DNA from 2 places in the Streptomyces sp. NPDC059787 genome. Region 1 is predicted to be linked to the other one. Evidence: riboswitches for the same ligand, from Rfam matches in the RefSeq annotation. Region 1 holds a riboswitch; the other holds the start of a gene.
The links. A riboswitch is a leader RNA that binds a small molecule or an ion and turns the genes downstream of it on or off. The one in region 1 is predicted to bind thiamine pyrophosphate.
Positions count from the first base shown of each region.

Region 2: linked by a shared signal. The riboswitch ahead of thiC (phosphomethylpyrimidine synthase ThiC) and the one ahead of thiO (glycine oxidase ThiO) in region 1 are both predicted to bind thiamine pyrophosphate.

Region 1 covers NZ_JBHWHX010000039.1:33,573-41,339, reverse strand. Annotated here, with positions in the region: gene pknB (Stk1 family PASTA domain-containing Ser/Thr kinase) at 1-1,560, opposite strand, end outside; gene ACFV5H_RS29010 (thiazole synthase) at 1,845-2,642, opposite strand; gene thiS (sulfur carrier protein ThiS) at 2,645-2,845, opposite strand; gene thiO (glycine oxidase ThiO) at 2,842-4,008, opposite strand; TPP riboswitch at 4,006-4,117, opposite strand; gene ACFV5H_RS28995 (hypothetical protein) at 4,161-4,499, shown strand; gene ACFV5H_RS28990 (NAD(P)/FAD-dependent oxidoreductase) at 4,532-5,773, shown strand; gene ACFV5H_RS28985 (Rv2175c family DNA-binding protein) at 5,851-6,216, shown strand; gene thiE (thiamine phosphate synthase) at 6,357-7,022, shown strand; gene metF (methylenetetrahydrofolate reductase [NAD(P)H]) at 7,130-7,767, shown strand, end outside.
Region 2 covers NZ_JBHWHX010000002.1:102,765-110,531, reverse strand. Annotated here, with positions in the region: gene ACFV5H_RS02470 (YibE/F family protein) at 1-830, opposite strand, end outside; TPP riboswitch at 903-1,092, shown strand; gene thiC (phosphomethylpyrimidine synthase ThiC) at 1,085-2,896, shown strand; gene ACFV5H_RS02460 (hypothetical protein) at 3,180-4,283, shown strand; gene ACFV5H_RS02455 (VWA domain-containing protein) at 4,550-6,010, shown strand; gene ACFV5H_RS02450 (hypothetical protein) at 6,104-6,973, opposite strand; gene ACFV5H_RS02445 (metallophosphoesterase) at 7,157-7,767, opposite strand, start outside.

The DNA.
Region 1 (7,767 bases):
GCCGGTCACGTCCGGCACGTCCACCGGGCTGCCCTTGCTCACGGTCAGCGCCACCGCCGAGCCCGCGCGGACCTTCGTGCCCTTGCCCGGCTCCGTGGAGATCACCGAGCCCCGCTCCACGGAGTCGCTGAACTCCCGGGTCACCATGCCGGGCTCCAGACCGTCGTCCTTCAGCAGGTCCCGCGCCTTGTCCAGCCGATAGCCGTCGAGGTCGGGCACCCGCACGGTCTGCGGGCCCTTGGAGAGGGTCAGCGACACCGAGTCGCTGCCGCGGACACGGGTGCCCGCCTTCGGGTCGGTGCTGATCACCGTGCCCCGCTCCACGGTGTCGCTGTACGCCTCCTCCACCCGGCCGGTGTCCAGCCCGGCGTCCGTCAGCCGGTCCCTGGCCTCCTCCTCGGTCTTCCCCAGCAGCGGCGGGACCTTGGTGAACTGGCCGGAGTTGATGTACCAGATGCCCGTGCCGACCCCGAGGACCAGGAGCACGGCCACGACGATCGCCATCGGCCCGCGCCGCAGCGCCGTCCGGCGCCGGGGCGGCAGCGGCGGCGGGGACCGGAACCGGCTGGTGTGGTGCACGGGGTCCGCGGGCTCGTCCTCGTTGACGGGCAGCGGGCGGGGGACACTGAGCGAGCGCGGGATGACGCTCGTACGGTCCTCGGCGTTGTCGTGCTCCGACGTCAGCGCCTGCGGCGGCACCGCGTCGAGCTGCTCGGCGGTGAGCCGGCCGCGCCCCGCGCGGACCCGCGCGAGCAGCGCCACCGCGTCGTGCGGGCGGATCCCGGGGTTGCGGGCGGTCGCCGACGCGACCAGTTCGTCCAGCTCGTACGCCATGCCGGGCACGGCGGCCGACGGGGCCGGCACGTCGTCGTGCAGGTGCTTGTAGAGCACGATCGCGGGGGAGTCGCCGTCGTGCGGCTTCTCGCCGGTCAGCATCTCGTAGAGCAGGATGCCGCAGGCGTAGACGTCCACGCGGGGGTCGGCGACGCCGTTCTCGATCTGCTCGGGAGCCAGGTACGAGACCGTGCCCAGCACGGTGCCCGTGGTGTTCGTCACCGAGTCCACGGCGCGGACCAGCCCGAAGTCGGCGACCTTGACCCGGCCGTCGTCCCCTATCAACACGTTCTCGGGCTTCATGTCCCGGTGCACGAACCCGGCCCGGTGCGCGGCGCCGAGCGCGGCCAGCACCGGCTCCAGGATGTCCAGCGCGGCGCGCGGCTGGAGCGCGCCGCGCTCGCGCAGCACGTCGCGCAGGGTGCAGCCGGCGATGTACTCCATCGCCAGATAGACGTACGCCCCGTCGGTGCCCTGGTCGAAGACCTGCACCACGTTCGGGTGGGCCAGCCGGGCGACCGACTTCGCCTCGCGGATGAACCGCTCGACGAACGAGCCGTCGGCCGCGAGGGAGGGGTGCATCACCTTGAGCGCGAGGATGCGGTCCAGGCGGGTGTCCACGGCCCGGTAGACCGTGGCCATCCCGCCGACCGCGATCCGCGCCTCGACGCGATACCGGCCGTCGAGCACCTGCCCGACCAGGGGGTCCTGAAGGGTCGTATCCACGCCCCGAGTCTACGAGCCCCCACCGACACCCCCGACCCGTTCATCCCCCGTTGAAGCGGACCTGTGACGTGCACCGCGTAACCGCGGGCGCCCCGCCGCGTAACCGCGGCCACCCCCACCGCCGTAACCGCGGGCGCCCCGCCGCGTAACCGCGGGCAATCGTGCCTCCCCCCAGTGCCTTGAGGGCCTGGGAGGCGCCCCCAGGGCGGCACGGGTGGGCGCAGCGGCACCCTGTAAGCGCCGGCGAGCGAAACCCGCCCCGCCCAGCCGCAGCCCCGGCACCGTCAGAACGCCGGCCGCTCCGGATCCAGCACGGCCATGCCCTCCGCGGGAGACGACGCCTCGGCGGCGAACCACCGCCGGGGAATCCGCCCCGCCAGCCGGGCCAACCGCCCCGCCTCCACCGCACACCGCATGGCGGAAGCCATCACCACCGGCGCCTGCGCCCGGGTGACCGCCGACGCCAGCATCACCCCCGCACACCCCAACTCCATCGCCAACGCCACATCGGACGCGGTCCCGGCCCCCGCGTCAAGGATCACCGGCACCCCCGCCCGCTCCACGATCAACTCGAAGTTGTGCGGATTCCGGATCCCCAGTCCCGACCCGATCGGCGACCCCAGCGGCATGATCGCCGCACACCCCACCTCCTCCAGCTTCCGCGCCAGCACCGGATCGTCGTTCGTGTACGGCAGCACCGTGAACCCGTCGTCGACCAGCGTCTCCGCCGCGTCCAGCAGCTCGATCGGGTCCGGCAGCAGCGTCCGCTCGTCGGCGATGACCTCCAGCTTGACCAGGTCCGTGCCGAGCGCCTCCCGTGCGAGCCGCGCGGTGAGCACGGCCTCCCCGGCGGTGAAGCACCCCGCCGTGTTCGGCAGCACCCGGATGCCCAGCCTCTCCAGCACCGACAGCACGGACCCGTGCACCGAGGGGTCCACCCGCCGCATCGCGACGGTCGTCAGCTCCGTCCCGGACGCCACCAGCGCCCGCTCCAGCACGTCGAGGCTCGGCGCCCCGCCGGTGCCCATGATCAGGCGGGACGTGAAGGACGTACCACCGAGGAGGAACGGATCGTCGGCCACGGTCAGCCTCCCTGGACGGCGGTCAGGACTTCCACGCGGTCACCCTCACGGAGGGGCGTGGCGGGCCACTGCGCGCGCGGGACGACGGTTTCGTTGAGGGCGGCGGCCACCCCCGAGGGTGCCGCGGTGAGCGACCCCACGACGAGGTCGAGAGCCGTGCCGGGCGCGAACTCCCGGCGCTCCCCGTTGACCGAGATGTTCATACGGGCTGCTCCGCGCGGACGGCGGCGCCGAAGCGCCGGGGGGTGAAGGGGCGAGCCACCTCCGGCAGGGCGCCGGTGGTCAGGGCCTCCGCCATGGCGTCGCCGGTGACCGGCGTCAGCAGGACACCGTTGCGGTAGTGGCCGGTGGCGAGCAGCAGCCCCTCGAGCTCCGTCGGGCCGAGCAGCGGCGCGTTGTCGGGGGAGGCGGGACGCAGTCCGGCCCGGGTCTCGGTCAGCGGCAGCTCGGTGATGCCGGGGACCAGCTCGTGGGCGTCGCGCAGCAGCTCGTACACACCGCCCGCGGTCACGGTGGTGTCCCAGCCCATCTCCTCGCTGGTCGCCCCGATCACCAGCTCGCCGTTCTCGCGCGGCACCAGGTAGACGTGGCTGCCGCGCACCACGGCCCGTACGGTCCGGTTCAGGAAGGGGCCGTGCCGCGCGGGCATCGTCAGCCGCACCACCTGCCCCTTCACGGGGCGCACGGGAGGCAGCACGTCCGCCGGGACGCCCGCGAGCCGCCCGCTGAGGCTGCCCGCGGCGAGCACCACCTGCCCGGCGACCAGCTCGGTGCCGTCGGCCGTGGCCACGCCCGTCGCACGGTCTCCCGCGACGACGAGCCGCTCGGCCCGCGCGCGGTGGACGGTCACGCCCGCGCGCTCACAGGCGGTGACCAGTGCGGCCGCCAGCCGCCGGGGGTCGATCTGGTGGTCGCCGTCCACCCGCAGGCCGCCGCGCACCCCCGGCGCGAGCATCGGCTCCAGGCGCCGGCAGTCCCGCCCGGACAGCCACTGCGAGTCCAGTCCCGACCGCTGCTGCAGGGCGTGCAGTTCCCGCAGGTGGGCGCGGTCGTCGGCGTCCAGTGCCACGGCGAGCGTGCCGCACGCGCGGTAGCCGAGGTCGTGGCCGGTCAGCTCGGTCAGTTCGGCCGCGAAGCCGGGATAGCGCCGCGCGGAGGCGAGGTTCAGACCGAGCAGGGTCTCCTCGCCGTAGTGCAGTTCCGTGACGGCGGCCAGCATCCCGGCGGCCACCCGGGCGGCGCCGCCGCCCGGCTCGGGGTCCACCACGGCCGTGGCGAGACCGCGCTGCGCGGCCCGCCAGGCGGTGACCAGACCGATGATTCCGCCCCCGACGACGAGGACGTCTGAGGTACGCGTGGGCGACATGGGCGTCCAGCCCCTCCCTTCGCCGGCATGACCCGGATCAGGTTCGTACGGTCGGAGGCCGCCAGCCTCCCTCTCAGCCCGGTGCGTCCGGGCTCCCGCGAGTGCTTGTACGTTGGCCACCCTAGCAACGCGCCTGCAAGGGAGTCTTTACCGTGGCCCGCTCGCTCGACGGACTCGTCCTCGCCCCCGTGGCCGACCAGGCCCCCGGCCAGGTCGGCACCCGCACCCGGTTCACCTACCACGAGCGGGGCGGCGAGATCTGGGCCGAGTACGAGGGCGGCGACGTCGTACGCGGACACCTGGTGGGCACCCGCGCGGGGGACCGGCTGGACTTCCGGTACGTGCAGCTCAAGCGGGACGGCACGACCTCCTCCGGGCACTGCGTGTCGACGGTCGTGGAACTGCCCGACGGACGGGTGCGGCTGGAGGAGGAATGGCAGTGGGAGTCGCAGCCGGGCAGCGGGACGAGCGTGGTGGAGCAGCTCGGCTGATCGACGCCGCGTCGGGTGTCTAAGGTGATCGGGTGAGCGAGCAGACGCAGGGACCGGGACGGTCCGAGCCGCGGCGGGTGGTGGTGGCGGGCGCGGGCATGGCCGGTGTGCAGACCGCCCTCGCCCTGCGGGAGCAGGGCTTCACCGGCACCGTGACCCTGATCGGCGCGGAACCCCACCAGCCGTACGACAGGCCGCCGTTGTCCAAGGCGGTGCTGCTCGGCAAGGCCGAGGACTCCGCCTTCGACGTCGACTTCGAGGACGCCGGCATCGAACTGCGGCTCGGCTGCGAGGTGCTCGGCCTGCGCCCCGCCGACCACGAACTGGACACGGAGAACGGGCCCGTCCCGTACGACGTCCTGGTGGTCGCCACCGGTGCGGAACCGGTCCGGCTGCCGGGCACGGAGGGCGTGCCCGGCGTGCATCTGCTGCGCACCCTGGACGACGCCGCGCGGCTGCGGCCGGTGCTCGCGCGGCAGCACGACATCGTGGTGGTCGGCGCCGGCTGGATCGGCGCGGAGTTCGCCACGGCGGCCCGCGAGGCGGGCTGCGCGGTCACCGTCGTGGAGGCGGGGGAGCGGCCGCTCGTCGAGGCGCTGCCCGCCGAGGTGGCCGCCCCGATGGCCGCCTGGTACGCCGAGGCGGGCGTCACACTGCGCACGCACGCGCGCGTGGAGCGCGTCGAACCCGGCGCCGCGGTCCTGGACGACGGCACGCGGCTGCCCGCGGGCGCCGTGGTCGTCGGCGTCGGGGCCCGGCCCGCCACCGGCTGGCTGGCGGGCTCCGGGATCGAGCTCGGGGCGCACGGGGAGGTCGTCGCCGACCACCATCTGACGACCTCCCTGCCGGACGTGTACGCGGTCGGCGACTGCGCGTCCTTCCCGTCCGGGCGCTACGGCGAGCGCCTGCTGGTCCACCACTGGGACAACGCCCTCCAGGGGCCGCGCACGGTCGCCGTGAACATCCTCGGCGCGGCCACCGGCCGGGAGCCGGTGGTCTACGACCCGGTGCCGTACTTCTGGTCCGAGCAGTTCGGGCGCTTCGTGCAGTACGCGGGACATCACGCGGACGCCGACCGGACGGTGTGGCGCGGGGACCCCGCCGAGGCGGCGTGGAGCGTCTGCTGGCTGCGGGAGTCCCGCCTGGTCGCGCTGCTCGCGGTGGGACGGCCCCGGGACCTGACGCAGGGGCGCCGGCTGATCGAGGCGGGCACGGCGATGGACGCGGAGCTGCTGGCGGACCCGGCGCGGCCCCTGAAGTCGGCGGCGGCGTGATGCTCCCGGCCCGGCGCGTCCGCCCAGGTGGGCGGGGCTGACTTCCGGCTGTCGGTGGCAGATGGCAGGCTTGTCCCGTGACCGAGATTGACGCAAAGATCGATGCTCTCGTCCCCGCCTGGCTCACCCTGCCCGACATCGCCGAAATGCTCGATGTCGAGGTGACGCGCGTCCGGCAGCTGGTCAAGGAGGGCCAGCTCATCGCCGTACGCCGAGGTGAGAACCGCGCGCTGCACGTGCCCGCCGCCTTCATCGACGAGGACAAGGTCGTCAAGGGCCTGACCGGGACCCTGACGCTCCTGCGGGACGACGGCTTCACGGACGAAGAGATGCTGGAATGGCTCTTCACCCCCGACCCCTCCCTGCCGGGCACGCCCGCCCAGGCACTCGGCGAGAACCGCGGCACGGAGGTGAAGCGCCGAGCCCAGGCGCTCGCGGTCTGACCCGGCCCCGACCGTCCACGATCCGAACACCACCGGCCGGGGCGCGGGCCCCGGCCCGGGGACACCCGCGCCGGCGGCATAGGGTCCCTGCGGCGGGCCCGCCGGGCCCGTACGCCGCCGACACCCTGGGGGATCCTCCTGTGACCGCCACCGCTCGCGCCCGGCTCGCCGACGCCCGGCTCTATCTGTGCACCGACGCCCGCAGGCGGCAGGGGGATCTTCCGGAGTTCCTGGACGCGGTCCTGGCCGGCGGGGTCGACATCGTGCAGCTGCGGGACAAGGGCATGGAGGCCGGCGAGGAACTGGAGCACCTGGCGGTCCTCGCCGACGCCTGCGCCCGGCACGGCAAGCTGCTCGCGGTCAACGACCGCGCGGACGTCGCCCACGCCGCCGGAGCCGACGTCCTCCACCTCGGCCAGGGCGACCTGCCCGTCCCCGCCGCCCGCGCGATCCTCGGCGACGACGTCCTGATCGGCCGCTCCACGCACGCCGGGTCCGAGGCCGCCGCGGCGGCCGTCCAGCCCGGCGTGGACTACTTCTGCACCGGCCCCTGCTGGCCCACCCCCACCAAGCCCGGCCGCCACGCCCCCGGCCTGGACCTCGTCCGGTACACCGCCGCCCTGGGCACCGAGCGCCCCTGGTTCGCCATCGGCGGCATCGACCTCGGCAACCTCGACGAGGTGCTGGACGCCGGTGCCCGCCGGGTCGTCGTCGTACGGGCCGTCACCGAGGCGGACGACCCGCGCGCGGCGGCGGCCGAGTTCGCGAAGCGGCTGCGACAGGCGGCGCCCCCGGACGCCGGATGACCCCCGCGCGTCTCAGGTTTGTCCAAGGGGTGGACAACAAGTCGGCATTCCGGACAAATATTCCGCATCCGGTTGGGGGACCGCCGCCCCCTGGCTAACCTGCCGGTATGGCCCTCGGAACCGCATCCACCAGGACTGACCGCGCACGCACCGTGCGTGACATGCTCGCCGCCGGCAAGACGACGTTCTCGTTCGAGTTCTCGGCGCCGAAGACCCCCAAGGGCGAGCGGAACCTGTGGAGCGCGCTGCGCAGGGTCGAGGCGGTCGCGCCGGACTTCGTCTCCGTGACCTACGGCGCGGGCGGCTCCACGCGCGCCGGCACGGTCAAGGAGACCCAGCAGATCGTCGCCGACACCACCCTCACCCCGGTCGCCCACCTCACCGCGGTCGACCACACCGTCGCCGAACTGCGCAACATCATCGGCCAGTACGCCGACGCGGGGATCCGCAACATGCTCGCCGTGCGCGGCGACCCGCCCGGCGACCCGATGGGCGACTGGGTGCCGCACCCGCAGGGGCTGACCTACGCCGCCGAACTCGTCCGGCTCATCAAGGAGTCGGGCGACTTCTGCGTCGGCGTCGCCGCCTTCCCGGAGATGCACCCGCGCTCGGCCGACTGGGACACCGACGTCGCCCGCTTCGTCGACAAGTGCCGGGCCGGCGCCGACTACGCGATCACCCAGATGTTCTTCCAGCCCGAGTCCTATCTGCGGCTGCGTGACCGAGTCCACGCGGCGGGCTGCGA
Region 2 (7,767 bases), on a different contig from region 1:
AGCAGCGAGATCAGTGTGCCGAGCACCGCCACCGACGTACGCGCCGACAGCCCATGACACAAATACAGCGCGATCAGCATGATCGCGCTCGCCCCCACCACCGCCACGACCAGTGGGTTCGACCCCTGCAGGATCGCGGGCAGGATGAAGAAGTTGAGCACCAGGAAGCTGATCGCCAGTGCGACCAGCGCCATGACGCCGCGTAGCCGTCCCACGGCCACGACGGCGAGCGCGAAGATGCCCGCGAGCAGCGCCATCGGGAAGCGCCGGTTCACATCGGTGACCGAGTACTGGAGGTCCTCGGGCGCGGAGGGCTCGTAGGCCACCACGACCTTCTGGCCCTCGTGCAGTTGCCGGGACTGGTCCGGCTGCACGATCTCGTTGAACGTACGGCCCTTGTCGTCACCGGTGTCGACCCGGATCGTCGCCTTCTTGCAGGCGCCGTCCGCCTGCTGCTGGGCGGAGGAGCCCTCGGCGGTGGAGGTGTCGCCGGTCGGTACGCCTCCGGAGGCGTTGACGGACTGACAGCTCAGCTCGACCACCTTGGTGACCGTGGCGTGCTGCGTCTGCCGGTCGAAACCGACGCCGGTGCGCTCGTGCGCCGGGGCGCCGCCCGGCCACAGCACGGCGAGCCCGATCAGCACCGCCGCCGCGAACGGGATGAGGATCGCCGCGATGACCTTGCGCAGGTGCTGGGAGACGGGCGCCGCCGGGCCGTGACCGTGGCTGTGCCCATGGGCGTGCCCGTGGGCGTGGCCGCCGCCGTCTCCGGCGCCGGGCGCGCGTGACGGTTCGGGCGGTGGAAACGGAGGAGGTTGAGTGGGGGTCACCGCCCGATCATCGCAAGAACGGGATGGGGCCCTCTGTTCACCGCGCCAGAAATGACGCTAGCGTGGAGTCGCTTTTGTACACGCGGGAGCTCGGAGCACCGGGCTGAGAGGGCGCTGACCTCCGTCCCAGCGACGTTTCACATGAAACATCACCGAAGGCGAGTGATGTTTCCCACGGAACGTCGGCAGACGGAAACCGCTGCGTCGACCGCCGAACCTGTTACCGGGTAATGCCGGCGTAGGGAGTAGGTCTCATGACCAACAAGGACGCACGCACGCCTGCCTCCACGCAGAACTCCGCCCAGGAGGAGAACACGGAGGCCGGGAAGTCCATCGGCTGGCACAAGGCGTACGTCGAGGGCACACGCCCCGACCTGCGGGTGCCGGTCCGTCAGGTGCACCTCACCAACGGGCGGTCGGTCACGCTGTACGACACATCGGGCCCGTACACCGATCCGCTCGTCGACACCGACGTCCGCCGGGGCCTGGCCCCGCTGCGGGAGAACTGGATCACCGCCCGCGGCGACACTGAGGAGTACGCGGGCCGTCCCGTCCGTCCCGAGGACGACGGGATCAAGCACACCTCTCCGCGCGGGGGCCTGCGCAATCTGGACGCCGTGTTCCCCGGCCGGCCGCGCCTGCCGCGCCGGGGCCGCGCGGGCCAGGCGGTCACACAGCTGGCGTACGCGCGCCGCGGCGAGATCACACCCGAGATGGAGTACGTGGCGACCCGGGAGAACGTCGCGCCCGAAGTGGTCCGTGAGGAGATCGCGGCGGGCCGTGCGGTGCTGCCGACCAACGTCAACCACCCGGAGATCGAGCCGATGATCATCGGCAAGCGGTTCCTGGTGAAGGTCAACGCCAACATCGGCAACTCGGCGGTGACGTCCTCCATCGAGGAGGAGGTCGAGAAGATGACCTGGGCGACCCGCTGGGGCGCCGACACGGTCATGGACCTCTCCACCGGCCGGAACATCCACACCACCCGCGAGTGGGTGCTGCGCAACTCCCCCGTCCCCATCGGCACCGTGCCGCTCTACCAGGCCCTGGAGAAGGTCGACGGCCGGGCCGAGGAACTGACCTGGGAGATCTACAAGGACACGGTCGTCGAGCAGGCCGAGCAGGGCGTGGACTACATGACGGTCCACGCGGGCGTGCGCCTGGCGTACGTGCCGCTCACCGCGAACCGCAAGACCGGCATCGTCTCGCGCGGTGGCTCGATCATGGCCGCGTGGTGTCTGGCGCACCACAAGGAGTCGTTCCTGTACGAGAACTTCGAGGAGCTCTGCGAGATCCTCGCCGCGTACGACGTCACGTACTCGCTCGGCGACGGTCTGCGGCCCGGGTCCATCGCGGACGCCAACGACGAGGCGCAGTTCGCGGAGTTGCGCACGCTCGGGGAACTCAACACGGTCGCGAAGCGTTTCAACGTTCAGACCATGATCGAAGGCCCGGGGCACGTCCCGATGCACAAGATCAAGGAGAACATCGACCTTCAGCAGGAGATCTGCGATGAAGCCCCGTTCTATACGCTCGGCCCGCTGACGACGGACGTCGCGCCCGCGTACGACCACATCACGTCCGGCATCGGCGCCGCGATGATCGCCTGGTGGGGCACGGCCATGCTCTGCTACGTCACGCCCAAGGAGCACCTGGGCCTGCCCAACCGTGACGACGTCAAGACCGGCGTCATCACCTACAAGATCGCCGCCCACGCCGCCGACCTCGCCAAGGGCCACCCGGGTGCCCAGGAGTGGGACGACGCGCTGTCCGACGCCCGCTTCGAGTTCCGGTGGGAGGACCAGTTCAACCTCGCCCTCGACCCGGACACGGCACGCGAGTTCCACGACGAGACCCTGCCGGCGGAACCCGCCAAGACGGCCCACTTCTGCTCGATGTGCGGCCCGAAGTTCTGTTCCATGAAGATCAGCCAAAGCATCACGGAGCGGTTCGGCGGTACGGCGGCCGAGGGGGTCTCCCCCGAGGAGATCGCCGAGGGCATGCTCCAGAAGTCCAGGGAGTTCGCCGAGGCGGGCAACCGGGTGTACCTCCCGCTGGCGGACTGAGTCCTTCTCGGGCATCCGGTCCGGTGTGCCGCGCACCGGACCGGATGCTCCGGCTCCGTCATCTCGTGGTGTCGTGCGGGTACCGGCGGAGCCCCACCGGGTCGCCGCCCGGGTCCTGGTCGTGGAGCGGCGGGCAACGCCGTGCGCGCCGAACCGTCGGACCGACCGGGTACCTCTCGCCTCACTCCGTGCTCAGGTTCCCGCGCCTGCGTGGGGGAGCGGCCTCATAACGGAAGCAGCACGATGGCGCTCGGCCACGTCATGATCTCTACTGTCGCTGACCATGGACGGGATCGATGTACTCAACGGCGTCGTGGGCGCCGTGCTCGGCATGTTGTTCGCCGTGTTGTTCCAACAGCCCCTGCAGGACGCGTGGTTCCGGCTCCGCAGGCGTTCGACGAGCGTGATACGGAGCCTGGGGCGCCGGGAGGAGTCGGGTCCCGCCTGGCGGGCTTTCTCCCTCGGGCCGTTGCACACCCCCGCACTGATCGTCGAAGGCGACGGGGAGACTCCCATATCGCCCGAGGCCATTCATGTCCACGTACTGGACGACGAGGTGGAACTGCCTCCGGACATGACCGGCTGGCGGGACGAGATAGCCGAGGAGAGCGAGCGGCTGCAAACGGAGGGAGGAGCTCCGCTGTGGAACGGTCCGCGGTACGCCGTCGATTCCCTGGACGTCTCCCGTACCGCTCTCGAAGAGAAGTCCGAGGTGCACCTGAGGCTCCGTCCGACCGATTACTACACCTTCCTGGCCGCACGACAACTCGACCGCCGGCTTCCGGACGGTACGACGCCCCGGTCCCGTTACCTGGATCCGGACGAGCCGTTGAAGGCCCCCTCCTTCCTGCAGTGCAGCCTGGGCGTCAATGTCGCGGTGGTCACCGCCGACGACATGCTCGTGGTGACCCGACGCAGCGATCGGGTCCGTACGGCACCGGGCGTCTGGAACTCCTCCGTCAACGAGGGACTGTCGAGACACATCGATTCCTCCGGGAGGAACGCACCTGATCTCCACGCGGTGGCCCGCCGCGGAATGCGGGAGGAACTGTCCCTGGAGCCCCACGAATACTCGCTCGACCTCCTGGCCTTCGTGCTGGACGTGGACGGCCGGGGCTGGAGCGCCCACTTCCACGCACGGCTGAAGGACCTCGGGAGCACGGGCCTCCAGACGCGCATGAGCCGGGGCGTGGCTGACCGGTGGGAGCACCGGACCATCGACTTCGTCCCCTTCCGTCCGGCGACGGTGGTCAGGTACCTGCTGCGGGAGGACCGCGTCCACCGGTGGGCGGCGACGGCACCCGCGCTGTTCCACCTCGCTCTCGTGCACGCCTTCAGCCGCTCGACCGTCGAACGGGTCGAGGCGCAGGTTCTCCGCCGCCTGTAGTGCACACCGGCCTCGTGCGGTCATCGATGGAGATCCCCCGGGACATCCGTCGTGAACACGGCGGAAGCCGGGACGAGACCGAGGAGGGTGCGGCCCGGAAGCCGAAGGGGTTCGCGGCCACGGGCAACCGCGTGCGCCTGCCGATCACGGGCCGGGCGTTCGCCGCAGGCGGCGCGGAGGCGGTGCCCGCCGTGGGTGCCGCTTCCGCAGCGCGGCAGGTGTGGTGGCCCCTCCCCTTCGCCGGGGCGGGTGGGCAGACTGGCCCCATGACAGCGAGTCCGATGAGCAAGGGGTCCAATCTTCCCGTCGATGCCCGCGTGGTGCGCGTTGAGCTCGCTTGGGCGGCCGGGGCCGGTGTGCCCGACATCGATGCCTCGGCGCTGCTCCTCACGGAGGCCGGGCGGGTGCGGGACGACGGGGACTTCGTCTTCTACAACCAGCCTCGTCACACGTCCGGCGCCGTGACGCATCTCGGGAAACAGCGCGGAGCGCGGGACACGACCGACACCGTGGAGGTGGATCTGGGGGCCGTGGAAGGGGTGGTCGAGCGGATCGTGCTGTGCGCGTCGGCGGACGGCGGGACGTTCGGGCAGGTGCCCGGACTGGTGCTCAGGCTGCTCGACGCCGGGGCGGGGACCGAGCTGGCCCGGTTCGACATGGCGGCGGGGACGGAGACCGCCTTCATCGGCGGCGAGTTGTACCGGCGGCAGGGGAAGTGGAAGTTCCGGGCGGTGGGGCAGGGGTACGCCTCCGGGCTCGCGGGTCTTGCCACGGACTTCGGCATCACCGTGGACGACGCGCCCCCGGCCTCGTCCGCCTCCCCCGCGGCCACCACGCCTCCGGTCCCGCCGGTCTCGCCCGCGGCCACCTCGGCCCCGGTTCCGCCGCCCCCGTCCGTGCCTCCCGCCGTGCCGGTCGCGCCCGCCCAGCAGTCTGCCGTGCCCCACCCCCACCCCGGTGCTCCGCGGCTCACCAAGGGCGAGGAGAGGCTGCCCGTCGACATGCGCAAGCGGTTGTCGCTGCGCAAGGAACAGGTGGCGGTCAGTCTGCGCAAGCACGGGGCCGCCGAGGTCACCGCGCGCGTCATCCTCGTACTCGACGCCTCCGGGTCCATGTCCTTCCTGTACTCCAAGGGGGTCGTGGCCGACGTCGTCGAGCGGATGGCGGCGGTCGCCGCGCAGCTGGACGACGACGGCGAGATGCAGGCCTGGACGTTCGCCTCGAACCCGGCCCGGCTGCCGGATCTGCGGCTGGGGGAGCTTCCCGAGTGGCTGCGGCTGCATGTGCGGGTGGGGGAGGTGGGCCTGTTCCGGCGCGGGCGGAAGAAAGGGCTGGAGCCCAGCCAGGTCGACATGCGGGACGTGGGCATCCAGAACGAGGAGCAGAAGGTCATCGCCGAGGTGCGGGCGTTCGTCCGGGGCAATCCCGCGTCCGCTCCGACCCTCGTCCTGTTCTTCTCCGACGGCGGCGTCTACCGCAACAAGGAGATCGAGCACGAGCTCCGTGAGGCGGTGGAGGAACCGGTCTTCTGGCAGTTCGTTGGGCTGGGCAAGTCCCATTACGGTGTGCTGGAGCGGTTCGACACGCTGCCGGGACGCCGCGTCGACAACGTCGGGTTCTTCGCCGTCGACGACATCAGCACCGTGCCGGACGCGGAGCTGTACGACCGTCTGCTCTCCGAGTTCCCGCAGTGGATCACGGCCGCGGGACGGGCGGGAATCCTCTGAGACCCGGCCCGACCGTCCGGCCCGTCGCCGGATCCGTCCATCCGGCTCGCGCCTCCGGTACGGAGAGCGCAAGCCGACGGACGGGCCGCCCGGCTACTCCGGCTGGTGCTCCGGTCCCCCGAAGTCCGGGCTCGAGTAGTCCGGACTGGAGTAGCTCGGCCGTGTGCCACGGGCCGCTCCCTCCCCCGGGCTGGAGAAGCCCGGCCGGTCGTACCCCAGGTGCGGGATACGGCTGGTCGGCGGGGGTGGCGCCGTGTGCTGCAGCGCGGTGACCGTCGCCGGGTCGGTGAGCGCGTCCCGCAGGAACGGCAGGATCCCCCGCTCCAGCAGGGCCTCGCGCCAGGCGTCCCTGGCCAGGGTCACTTCCTCGTCGAGTTCGTCGTACGACCTGCCGAGCGCCGAGGGCTTGTTGCGCAGTGCGGTGAGCAGCAGGCCCACGGCGGCGACGAGGATGGCGACCGCCGTCACCGCGCCGAACACCCACCCCGTGGTGAGCATGGTCCGGGCGAACGCGGCGTCGGGGTCGAGCATCCGCAGGATGTAGCCGACGAGCAGGAAGATCGCGGCCGCGGTTCCGGCCAGGACGGGTGCCAGGACGGCGACGACGGCGACGGCACCGGCCCCGGTGGTCTCGGCGACCTCTCCCATGGTGGCGGCGAGCCCCATCGGGTTCGTGCCCGGTTCGGTGGAGCCGGACTCGCGGACGGACGAGATGGACGACTCCGGTGGCCGGCGCCGTTCCTCGCGGACCTTCACATAGTGCTGGTACTCGGTCGCCGCAGCCGTCGTGATGATCGCCGTGGCGTCGAGTGCCATCGTGCGCAGTTGTTCCGAGTTGAGCCGCTGTCCGACCGCGGCCAGTTCCGGGTGGTGTGGTGCGGAGCGCAGCGCCTCATCGAGAATCCGCTGGTATTCCTGGCGGTCCTCGCTCAGCAGGTGCTGCGGAACGCTGTTCATGTGCATCCCCCGATGCTCCGTAGGGCTTGGGGCTCGGCATGCTGACGAGCCGTCGGGCAGAAACGGAGGGGAGCCTGCTACGGATAAGCCGATGGTAGAGCGGTGACGGCGCGCGGTGACAGGGGGTTTACCGAAATTGGCACGTGCACGGGGCGGTTGCGGGCCGCACGGGCACGGCCCGCTGAACCGTCAGACGACCAGCGGCAGTTGCTGGACCAGCAGTTTTCCGGCCATGGTGACCCCGCCGTCCATCGCGATGGCGAGTCCGTCGGCGTAGACATGAGGTCCGGTGACCACGGGGCCGCTGTCGTCCTCGCCGTCCTCGGAACCGACCTGGCCCGTCAGATAGGGGATCGGGCTGTGGCCGTGAACGACCCGGGTGCCGCCGTACGTATCCAGCAGGGAGCGCACCGCGTCGGCGCCGCCCTCGTCACGGAAGGAGAACCGCTTGGTGAACTTGCGGAACAGGTCCCAGACCTCGTCGGCGTCGTTGCGGGTGAGCGTCTCGCGGACGGTGTCGTTGACCTCTTCGATGGAGCGGCCGTAGTCGAGGTAGGCGGTGGTGTCGGAGTGCAGCAGCAGATGGCCGTCGACCGCCTCGACGGCGTCGAGGCGGGACATCCACTGCAGGTGGTGGTCCTGGAGACGGTCCATGTCGGTCTTCTGCCCGCCGTTGAGCAGCCAGGCCGCCTGGAAGGTGGCGGTGCCGGCCCCGGAGTTGACGGGGGTGTCGCCGAACCGCTTGGCGCCGATCAGCAGCAGCTCGTGGTTGCCCATGAGGGCCTTGCAGTAGCCGCCGG